DNA from 2 places in the Caballeronia sp. LjRoot34 genome. Region 1 is predicted to be linked to the other one. Evidence: riboswitches for the same ligand, from Rfam matches in the RefSeq annotation. Region 1 holds a riboswitch; the other holds the start of a gene.
The links. A riboswitch is a leader RNA that binds a small molecule or an ion and turns the genes downstream of it on or off. The one in region 1 is predicted to bind thiamine pyrophosphate.
Positions count from the first base shown of each region.

Region 2: it holds a riboswitch for thiamine pyrophosphate, as region 1 does, so the genes downstream of both, ACSQ36_RS17475 (FAD-dependent oxidoreductase) here and thiC (phosphomethylpyrimidine synthase ThiC) in region 1, are expected to answer to the same signal.

Region 1 is NZ_CAXUSB020000001.1:1,251,628-1,257,446, forward strand. It holds gene ACSQ36_RS05480 (hypothetical protein) at 1-21, opposite strand, end outside; gene ACSQ36_RS05485 (glycine zipper 2TM domain-containing protein) at 273-485, opposite strand; gene thiC (phosphomethylpyrimidine synthase ThiC) at 840-2,771, opposite strand; TPP riboswitch at 3,104-3,232, opposite strand; gene ACSQ36_RS05495 (EamA family transporter) at 3,607-4,734, shown strand; gene ACSQ36_RS05500 (Fic family protein) at 5,199-5,819, shown strand, end outside.
Region 2 is NZ_CAXUSB020000001.1:3,888,753-3,894,571, forward strand. It holds gene ACSQ36_RS17465 (thiazole synthase) at 1-300, opposite strand, end outside; gene thiS (sulfur carrier protein ThiS) at 324-521, opposite strand; gene ACSQ36_RS17475 (FAD-dependent oxidoreductase) at 530-1,675, opposite strand; TPP riboswitch at 1,913-2,043, opposite strand; gene ACSQ36_RS17480 (ABC transporter ATP-binding protein/permease) at 2,417-4,168, shown strand; gene ACSQ36_RS17485 (MFS transporter) at 4,322-5,575, shown strand; gene ACSQ36_RS17490 (hypothetical protein) at 5,572-5,730, shown strand.

The DNA of each region.
Region 1 (5,819 bases):
TAGTGCGAGCTTTGGGCTCATGATGCGACTCCTCGTTGCGTCGAAACGCGACCGCTCGAATGAACGGGATGTCAGGAGCCTAGCGCATCGCCGAAACACGGGAAAGCACGGGGCGTTACCCAATGTTTCGATCTGTTTCACTGGACGGGATGGCGGGCGCACCCACTTAAATTGGGTTGTACCCGGCCGCTGTATTGTCAAAGTGAGGCGACCGGGCAAAGCGTGCCGGATGAAACATCATCTGGCACGCTGACATCACGCTGGCGTTCAACCTACTTGCCGACCTGGTTACCGATCAGGCCGCCCGCGGCCGCGCCACCCACTGTCGATAACGCACTGCCGCCAAGCGCTGCTCCAGCCACGCCGCCGACACCTGCGCCGACAGCCGTATCGCGTTGACGGGTGCTCATTTGATCGCATGCAGACAGGCCGCCGAGAAGTGCGGCAATCAGAGTCGCAGCGCCAATCTGTTTGATCTTGTCCATTTCAACTCTCCAAAAACGATGAATCACGAAGGTTTAACGGGTTGCTGTCAAACGGGTTGCTGTCAAACCGGCGAGGCTCTTGTCGTACATGCGGTGCATGCCGCGCATGATTTGCGCTGAGCGGGTGAGCCTCACTGTCCACGTCCAACCCGGCGGCGAAAAGACAGTTCCTGCCGGTTCCTTCAATGAAGAAGCAGAAACGGTGCCCGACCGTCGTATTCAGCAGACAAGTACGGGATTGAGCGTCCTCCAAAGCAAAACGGCCTGTCGCATGTGACATGCGACAGGCCGTTTCTATTTTCACCGGGTCATCGTGCTTTACGGGCGACCGGCGTGGCCATTGCTTGCTCGTTCTTACGTGCGCTGGTAAATCTCAGCGCCCTTTTTCACGAACTCGATCGCCTTCGTTTCCATGCCTTGCTTCAGCGCCTCGATATCCGATACCCCTTGCTTCGCCGCATATTCACGGACGTCCTGGGTGATCTTCATCGAACAGAAATGCGGGCCGCACATCGAGCAGAAATGCGCGACTTTGGCTGAGTCCTTCGGCAGGGTTTCGTCGTGGAATTCACGCGCCTTGTCCGGATCGAGTCCGAGATTGAACTGGTCGTCCCAGCGGAATTCGAAGCGCGCCTTGGAGAGCGCGTTGTCCCGCACCTGAGCACCCGGATGACCTTTCGCCAGATCGGCGGCGTGCGCGGCGAGCTTGTACGTGATGATGCCGGTCTTCACGTCGTCCTTGTTCGGCAGGCCCAGATGTTCCTTCGGCGTGACGTAGCAGAGCATGGCCGTGCCGAACCAGCCGATCATCGCGGCGCCAATGCCCGACGTGATGTGGTCGTAGCCCGGCGCGATATCTGTTGTGAGCGGCCCAAGCGTGTAGAACGGTGCTTCGTCGCACCAGTCGAGTTGCAGGTCCATGTTCTCCTTGATGAGCTGCATCGGCACATGGCCCGGACCTTCGATCATCACCTGCACGTCATGTTTCCACGCAATCTGCGTCAGCTCGCCGAGCGTCTTCAGTTCGCCGAGCTGGGCTTCGTCGTTGGCGTCGTAGATTGAGCCGGGACGCAGGCCGTCGCCGAGCGAAAAGCTCACGTCGTAGGCCTTCATGATTTCGCAGATGTCTTCGAAGTGCTCGTACAGGAAGCTTTCCTTGTGATGCGCCAGACACCATTTCGCCATGATCGACCCGCCGCGCGAGACAATGCCCGTCATGCGGTTCGCGGTCATCGGCACGTAGCGCAACAACACGCCGGCGTGGATCGTGAAGTAATCCACACCCTGTTCGGCCTGTTCGATCAGCGTGTCGCGGAAGATTTCCCAGGTCAGGTCTTCGGCCTTGCCGTTGACCTTTTCGAGCGCCTGATAAATCGGCACCGTGCCAATTGGCACCGGGCTGTTGCGGATGATCCATTCGCGCGTTTCATGAATATGCTTGCCGGTCGAGAGATCCATGACCGTGTCGCCGCCCCAGCGGATGGCCCAGGTCATCTTGTCGACTTCTTCGCCAATTGACGACGTCACCGCCGAATTGCCGATGTTCGCGTTGATCTTCACCAGGAAGTTGCGCCCGATGATCATCGGCTCGCTTTCCGGGTGGTTGATATTCGCCGGGATGATCGCGCGGCCGCGGGCGACTTCCTCGCGCACGAACTCGGCCGTGATTTCCTTGGGCGCGTTCGCACCGAAGGCCTGGGCGCCGAACGCCTGGCCGGGATGCTGGCGGCCCATCATCGTGGCGAGCTTTTCGCCGTTCGGGCCGCTCGTGCGCAGCGATTCCAGATATTCAGCGCGGCGCTGGTTCTCGCGGATCGCGATGTATTCCATCTCGGGCGTGATGATGCCTTGGCGCGCGTAGTGCATCTGCGAGACGTTCTTGCCCGGCACAGCGCGGCGCGGCGTGCGATGCAAGCCTTTGAAACGCAGGTCGGCAGTCGCCGGATCGGCGGCGCGCTCACGGCCGAAGTTGCTTGAGAGACCACCGAGCGACTCCGTATCGCCGCGCTCTTCAATCCAGCCCTGGCGCACGGCCGGCAGACCCGATCGGATATCGATCTTGGCTTCCGGGTCCGAATACGGGCCGGAGCAATCGTAGACATAGACCGGCGGATTTTTTTCGCTGCCGAAACTTTCGTTGGTGTCCGATTGTGTGATTTCGCGCATCGGCACGCGGATGTCGGGACGTGAGCCCGTCACGTAGATCTTGCGTGAATTGGGCAGCGGCGCGATGGCGGCAGCGTCGACGACGGCGTCGTCGGACAGGAATTTCGGATTGGCATTCATGCGGCTCTCCTGTGTCGACCGGAATTAGCGTGTCGACCGGGGTGGGCGCGTCGACCAGAGTGGGCGCTTTGGCGCTTGCTCTGGTCCCATGGCGCTTACTCCGATCCCATGCGCTTACTCCGGTCCCATGCAGATGGTTGCTGTGGGGACGGATGTTTTCCAGCCGGTCCGCGAAAAAACGCCAAACGCGCGAAATTGCACGAATGGCATCAATTGGCACGAGAACCGGCTGAGTCAAACGCTAGCTACGGGAGACCGAAGAAAAGCAGAGAAGAAGGCGGGCGGACTTGGCAGGGAACGCGAGGAAGAGATAGACCCAAAAGACCCCAGCGCTGCGAAATCCGAACGCTTCCCTGCGCTGGCATTATCCAGATCAGGTTCAAAGGGTATTTCTCACCCGCGACACACGGACAATCCAGTGACAGATTGCGATGTGCAGCGCAGGACCCCCGCGTTAGCAGTCGCAACAATACACCTCGCCGTAGCGTGTTGGCAACCATCTGTAACACTCCCGCGTGCGTGTGCATGGCTTACTGCATAATGGCGACCACCGTGTTTTCCCGGATGCGGTCCGATATTTTTCACGAAACGGTCCGGCAAACTCGCGGCGGCTCCTGCCGGCTTTTTGAGCCGTTATCGAGCTTCGGCACGTTGTTGCCCGACCCCTTTTCCTGCTTCCGACATGTTGTCCTGCCTTGCCCGTTTTGCCGCGACGCTCAAGCGGCATGCGCGCCGCTCTTTGTTTCCCCCGGTCCCGGGTGAAACGAAACCGGCGGTTGTAGGCCTGCCCGTTTGGCCGGCTGACGTTGCAATCATCTTCGTCGCGGAGTAACGGATGTCCACACCGTTGCCGCCCGCGCGGTCGTCTGATTCCGATTCTTCAGCTTCGCCGTTTGTGCCGCCGGCACAACCTCCGCAGTCGCAGCCCTCGGCCGACGTGTTGCCGTTTCCGCACGCAGCAGCCGACGCGCCATCGCCATCACCATCGGCGGACGTCCTGCCAGGCGTGACGAGTCCGCAACCCTTGGCCGATACCCCTGCGCGTCGCCTGTTCAATCTTCCCGGCCATTTCCCGTTCCGCCTTCCCGCGACGCGCGGCGGCCGCGTGGCGCTTGCCCTTTGCGTCGTGTACCTCGTATGGGGTTCGACCTACATGGCGGTGCATTTGTCGCTGGAAGCGTTCCCGCCGCTGATGCTGTCCGGGTTGCGCAACCTGTTCGCCGGCATCGGTTTGTTCATCTTTGCTGCGCGTCGGGACCCGGTCTGGCCGACTTTCGCCGAAGTGCGAAACGCCGCGGCGGTCGGAACGTTGCTTGTGGGTTTGTCGAGCGGAATGCTCGCGTTCGGTATGCGCACGGTCGAGACCGGCACTGCCGCGGTCATGGTGGCGACCGTGCCGTTGTTCGCCACGGTCATCGCCGCGATTGCAGGCCGCAAAGTGGCGAAGGGTGAGTGGGTCGCCGTCGGGCTTGGGCTGGTCGGGATTGCGTTGCTGAATCACGGCGATCCGTCGTCGGGTTCAACCGCCGGCAGTCTTGCGATCCTGTGCGGCGCAGTTTTCTGGGCAGGCGGCTCGTTTCTCGCGGGGCGTCTGAAGCTGCCGTCCGACCTGCTGGTATCGACTGCACTGCAGATCGGCCTTGGCGGGGCGATGGCGACGATCGTTGCGTGGGTGTCGGGCGAACGTATCGTGAGCATGGGGTTCACGCCGTTTTTGGCTTATCTCTACCTGATGCTCGTCGGTTCGATGGCCGCGTATGTTGCGTATGCGTACCTGATTCGCCACACGAGTCCGATTATCGCGAGCAGCTGCATGTACGTGAATCCCGTGGTGGCCGTGGTGATAGGTGCGCTGTTTCTCGGCGAAGTGATCACGAAGTGGACCGTGATGGCAACCCTCATCATTCTGGCGAGCGTGGGTTTGTCGTTCTGGTTCGATTACAAGAGGCGTGGGCTGGTTTGACGGCGGGCGTGACGGCTGACAGTTCAAAAACGGCTGACCGTTTCGGAGAATTCCGGAGAAACGGTCAGCTTTTTTTATGGGGCGACTGGATAGTCGGGAAAAGACAGAACCCCGGGCTTGTGCTCGCTCGACGGCGTGAAACCCGGTTTCCACGCTGCCAACTGCCGGACAGCGCCACGACTATGTCAGATAAAACCGTCTGCCGTCGCATGGTTTTCGTGGGCAACCGGGCGAGAAACAGCCATAAATTGACATCGATCGATGCGGGAAAGTCTCGGCAAATTAATTCATAGAGCATTGACAGCATTGGCTTCGCCCCATTTATTGCCCAACTTCGCCTCGAGAAAAAGCATAAAACTCTAATTATAGTAAAGCACAAAACTCGAGTTATAGTGCGACACAAAACTCTGGATATAATACGACACAAAACTCTAATTATGGTCTGAAGTCCCGGAGCGAACCGCGTGGCTGCACCCAACGAAAAACTAGCCTCTTCCCTGTCAATCCTCAAAGCGCTGCAAGACAGGGGCCTTTCCGTATTCCAGATCAGTGCGCATCCCGAGCTCACCCGCACACACCGTGAGCGGCTCCAGAATGCCGGCTTCCTCAAGCTCGTCATTCAAGGCTGGTATCAGTCGAACAATCCGGAAGACGCGGAGGGCGACTCGACGCATTGGTACGCGAACATGGAAACCTTCGTGGCCGCGTATGCCCACTCCAGGTTTGCAGACCAATGGCAGGTGAGCCCCGAACTTTCGCTCCTCAAGCATAGTGGCCACACGAGTATCGAAAAGCAGATCCTGCTTTACTCGCCGCTGGCGACCAACCAGCCTCAAGCATTGCCTCACGGCTGTTCCATGTTTCTCTATCGGACGAAGCCTGACATGCTGGTGGACGGCCGGGCGCCGAACGCGAGTGGACTCATGTTGATTCCTGTGCCTGAAGCGCTGATTCGGGCAAGTCCGAGCTTTTTCCACGCGCACGAGCTTGCCGCACAGATCGTCACGCATCAGGTCGATATCAGTACGCTCACCGCCCGATTGCTCGAAGGTGGCCATAGCGTCGTTGCCGGCCGTATGGCGGGA
Region 2 (5,819 bases), 2.6 Mb from region 1:
CGGGGTATCGAAGAGTTCACGCGCCATGCGCGCCGTGGTCAGCACTTCGTCCACGGTCTGGCAGCCGGCCGTGTTGGGCAGCAACGCGACGCCGTGACGCTTGAGGACATCGAAGAAACCGGCCTCGCCCGTGTTCGACTGGCGCCGCAACGCGACGGTGACCATGCCGGGACGGGCGGCGTCGATGGAATCCGACAGCGATTGCAGCGACGGATAGCGCGACGTCCCCAGCAGCACCCGGCTCGGGAACGACGTGCCGTAGAGCGTGAGGGTATCGGCTGTGGTGATGGTTGAAGTCATGGTTCGATTCCCTTTGGTTACCCTCAGCCGCCGGCGACCGGCGAGACGATATCGAGTTTGTCGCCAGCCGTAAGCGCCTTCGATGCATGTTCGCCACGCGCCACGAATTGCCCGTTCAGCGCCACGGCGAACGGCGGTTTTGCGCCGAAGGCCGCGAGGGCGTCGGTGACGGTCGCTGCGTCGGGCATGGAAAAAGGCTGCTGATTGATGTGAATGTTCATGATGAAAGTCAAAGCACGGGCGCCGCGTGTTCGCAGCGCAGCAAGGCGGACCAGCGGGCTTGGCGGCGCCAGTCATCGAAGGAATCCGGATTGGTGATCGCACCGCCAAGCAGCGCTTCGGCGAGGGCGCGGGCGGAGTCGGCGACTTCGGGCGCGATCATGTAACCGTGTCGATATAACCCGTTCACCCGCAAGGTTCGTGCGCCGTCCCAGACAATTGCCGGACGATGGTCGGGCAAGGTCGGCCGGCATTGCGAATTGAGTTCGAGAATGCGCGCCTCGCCGAAACCCGGATGCACCGCGAACGCCGCGCTCAGGAGTTCGAGCGCGGAGCGTACGGTCATCGGCGACATGTCTTCGCCTTCCACTTCGGTTGCGCCAATCACGTAAAGGTCGTCCTGTTTCGGCGCGATATAAAGCGGATAACGCGGATGCAGCAAGCGCACCGGCCGCGTCAGGCCGATACCCGGCGCATGCACACGCGCTACTTCGCCACGAATACCCCTTAACGCCGGCCATGCCGGTTTTCCGCCGAGCCCCCGGCAATCGATCACGAAATGTGCGTCCGGCGGGGTATCGGTATCGATCGTCGTATTCCAGTGAAGATCGACGTTACGTTCGGCCAGCCCCGCAGCCAGCGCAGTCAGCACTTGCCGGTTGTCGAGCTGGCCTTCGTTCGGCAGCAGCCAGCCTTGCGGAAAACGCGTACCCAGCGACGGTTCCGCCGCCGCGACTTGCGCGCCGGAGAGCTTGACGAAGCCGTTCTGGAAAAGCTCCGAAGGCGCATTCGCGCGCAAACGGCGCTCGAACAGCGGCGCTTCGGCGCGGTCGCCGGCATGCCAGACGACCAGCGTGCCATTGCGCTGGAAAAACACCGGTTCCGGCATTTCAGCGATAAAACCCGGCCAGCGCTCAAGCGATGCCGCACCGAGTTCAGTAATCAGCAATTCAGCGCTGGCGGCCTCGGCGAGCGGCGCGAGCATCGCCGCCGCGACCCATGCGGCCGATTGCGTGCCGGCGGCGTCGCCGCGGTCGTACAGCGCCACGCGGTGCCCCGCGCCCGCCAGCAGCCAGGCGACCAGCCGCCCGCACAAGCCACCGCCAACGACGGCAAAGTCGTCTCGCCCGGACGCACGGGAGCGAGTGGAGTGCATAGTGGAATGGGAATGCACAACGGTGTTCACGATGACGATGCCTCCTCAGCAGACGCTGCAGAACGCACAGAGCACACAGCACGGAAATCGAGATCGGGAGGAACGCCCGTTTCGAACCCTGGTTGCACGCGCGGCGCACAAAACATAATTCAGGGACGAAACCACGGCGAGAAAGCGGCTCGGGAGCGCATAACCTGCGGCTCCTGTGCCAGCCAATACTGGAAGAAACTGGAAACGCGGCGGTTTCCGGAAACTTCCCTCGCCGGTATTACCCGGATCGGGTGCAAAGGGACTCTCTCAGCCTCGCCGCGCGTTTCTCCGTTATTTCAAGGAGGCAGACGCGTGCCGAAGCACCCCTGTTTCGTCATCGATCATTAAAACATAAAAGCGAAACGACCCGCAAACCGGGAAAAGCCGGGGACCCGGCGCGGACAAGACCGGACAACCTTCCCTTTCGTTCGCGGTACGCGCACTCTGGCACAATGCCGCGAACGCCGATTCGTCTTGGTTGGCCGGCAGCATATGCGTACGGCAAGCGCCTCGCTGCTGCATTGCATCAGCGGGGCGGTCGCCAGCCGGGCGTGGATTAAGGAAGAATTAAGCCACGCCCGAAACAATGCTCCGGCACGCGCCGTCTTTAATGGCCTCTTACGATCATTGAGACGGAGCAGGACCCTCCGCATCGATACGATACCGCCAAGTTACAACCTGCCGCCGAGCCGGCACGTCTTCAGGAAGCTCATGACCACCACACCTCCCGGCAACACAGAACAAAACGCCGACAAAGTGTCGGCGTGGAGTCTTATCAAGCCTTACTGGGTATCGGAAGAACGCGGCATTGCATGGCTTTTGTTGATCGCGATCATCGCGATCAACATGACGGTTGTGTACATCAATGTCCGCCTGAACACCTGGAGCGCGGACTTCTACAACACGCTGCAGGCCAAGCGGGTCGCCGAGTTTCCACGCTTGCTGCTGATCTTCGCGGGCCTCGCGTTCGCGTACATCCTGCTCGCCGTGTATGGCCGGTATCTGCGCCAGATGCTCGGCTTCCGGTGGCGCCAATGGCTCACGCACCGGTACCTCGAACAATGGCTCGGCGATAAAGCCTTCTACCGTATAGAACGCGATCGTCTCGCCGATAACCCCGACCAGCGGATCAGCGACGACCTGCAGTCTTTCGCCACGACCACGCTGTCTTTGTCGCTGGATCTGTTGTCCACGCTCGTCACGCTCGTCACCTTCATCACGATCCTGTGGACGCTGGCCGGCGCGCTGAGTTTCTCGTTGTTCGGCACGCCGATCACTATTCCGGGCTACATGGTCTGGGCCGCCGCGCTGTACGCAGTGCTCGGCTCGCTGCTGATCCAGCGTTTCGGCCACCCGCTGGTATCGATTAATTACCAGGCGCAGAAAGTGGAAGCCAACTTCCGTTTCGGCCTGATCCGCATTCGTGAGAACGCCGAGCAAATCGCGTTTTACGACGGCATCGCGACGGAAAACACCAACGCCCGGACCATCTTCGAAACGATCCGCCAGAATTACTGGCAGATCATGAAGTACACGCGGCGGATGACCTTCGTGCTGTCCTTCTATGGCCAGATCGCGATTATTTTCCCGATCATGGTCGCGGCTCCCCGCTACTTCGCAGGCGCATTCACGTTCGGCGTGCTGATGCAGATCAGTTCGGCGTTCGGCACGGTCAGCGACTCGTTTTCCTGGTTCATCAATAGTTACTCGACCTTGGTCGAATGGCGCGCCACCGTGAACCGGTTGCGCGAATTCAAGCGCGTGATGCGCTCGACGCACATCAAGGAAGCGATATCGCCGGCGACCGCCCACGGTGGCATCAACCTGCATTACACGGATACAAAAGCGCTGACCACGACGGGGCTGAAGCTCTCGTTGCCAAACGGTACGCCGCTCGCGAACGTCGCCGATGTGATCGTGAAGCCGGGCTCGCGCTGGCTGGTGCAAGGCCCGTCCGGTTCGGGCAAGAGTACGTTGATGCGCGCGCTGGCCGGCCTGTGGCCGTTCGGTGACGGCACGATCGACGCCCCGGTCGACGCCAAGCTGATGTTCATTCCGCAGCAAAGCTACTTGCCGATCGGCACGTTGAAGGCGGCGCTGAGTTATCCGTCGACTGCGGAAGCCTTCTCAGATGAAGCCTGCCGCGAAGCCCTGCGCGCCTGCAACCTGAACGCGTACGGCACGCGTCTGGAGGAGTCGGGGCATTGGGCCAAGATGATGTCGCCGGGTGAACAACAGCGGCTCGCGGCGGCCCGCGTGTTGCTGCAAAAACCCGACTTCATGTTCCTCGATGAAGCCACCAGCGCGCTCGACGCCGAGAACGAGATGCTGATCTATACGGCGATCATCGACGCGTTACCGAACGCCGCGATCGTCAGCGTCGCGCATCGCGAGTCGGTGAGTGGCTTCCATGAGAGCCGGATCGAGATCGAGCGCGCGGGAGCTGAAAGCCTGGTTGTGTAAGAGCGAAGCGCTTGCTCGATGCCCGGTGACCCCGGGCATCGAACGCCGAGTGAATCTCAACCGGGCAGGTTCTTTTTGACTTGCTTTTCCCGTTGAACGACGCACCGTAGAATGTCCCGGCGCCTGCATCGCAGGCTTTGAACGGGAGACCGGATGCGAGCGTTCGAGTGGTTCACCGAGTTGACGACGCGCGAGCGCCGCACGCTTTACGCAGGTTTCGGCGGTTACGCCGTCGATGCCTTCGACTTCATGATCTACTCGTTCCTCATTCCCACGCTGATTGCCACGTGGGGCATGACGAAGAGCGAAGCCGGGATGATTGCGACGAGCTCGCTGATTTCATCGGCTATTGGCGGCTGGCTCGCCGGCATTCTCTCTGACCGATATGGCCGCGTCCGCGTGTTGCAGTGGACCATCGGCACGTTCGCGTTCTTCACGTTTCTTTCCGGCTTCACGCATTCATTCGGACAGTTGCTGGCCACGCGCACGCTGCAAGGCGTGGGCTTCGGCGGCGAATGGTCCGTGGTCACCGTGATGATGGCCGAGACCATTCGCTCGCCGCAACATCGGGCGAAAGCCGTGGGTACCGTGCAGAGCAGTTGGTCATTCGGCTGGGGCGCAGCGGCGATCCTCTACTGGGCGTTCTTCGCGTTGCTGCCCGAAGATACCGCGTGGCGCGCGTGCTTCTGGATCGGGATCTTGCCGGCGCTGTGGATCCTCTACATTCGCCGCAACGTCAGCGATCCCGACATCTATCTCGCCACGCGCCGCGCGCGCGATGCCGGCACTGAAACCGCTACGTTCTCCGATATCTTCAAAGGCTCGCACCTCAAGACCACGATACTGGGCAGCGCGTTGTGCACCGGCATGCTCGGCGGTTATTACGCCATCACCACGTGGCTGCCGACCTATCTCAAGACCGAGCGCCATTTGTCCGTGTTCAACACGAGCGGTTATCTCGTAGTGCTGATTGTCGGCTCGTTTTTGGGTTATGTATTCGGGGCTATTCTCTGCGACAAGATTGGGCGGCGCGCGTCGTTCGTACTGTTTGCTATCGGCTCGTTTCTGCTAGGGATGATCTACACGATGATCCCCATTACCGACCATGCGATGCTGCTGCTCGGCTTTCCGCTTGGCATTGTCGTACAGGGGATATTTGCGGGCGTGGGCGCGTATTTATCGGAGCTGTACCCGAATGCGATACGCGGCTCAGGACAAGGGTTTTGTTATAACCTCGGGCGCGGGCTCGGCTCGTTTTTCCCGATTCTTGTCGGCGTGCTTTCGCAGGGAATGTCGCTTGTCAAAGCGATGGGCGTGGTGGCGGGGACGGGGTATTTGTTGGTGATTGTTGCGGCGTTGTTGTTGCCGGAAACACGGGGGAAGGCGCTTGGTGCGGTGACGGGGTGAGTTTCCGCACCAATGTGCCGGACCGGGTTCGCCTTCGTAGGTCCAGCGTGACCGCGGTTTCAGCCGATGCGGCAAGTGTATCGAAGGCCGTCAACAAGAACGTGCCGCCGGACAAACGTTTTGATATTGCTCCTTCCATGCCCCTGGAACTGTGATGGCATGAGCATGCGCTGATCTGTGCGAGGGCGATGTCGGAGAATCCGTAACGGACAGGGAAGCATTTGGACGGGAGGTTCTTCGGAAC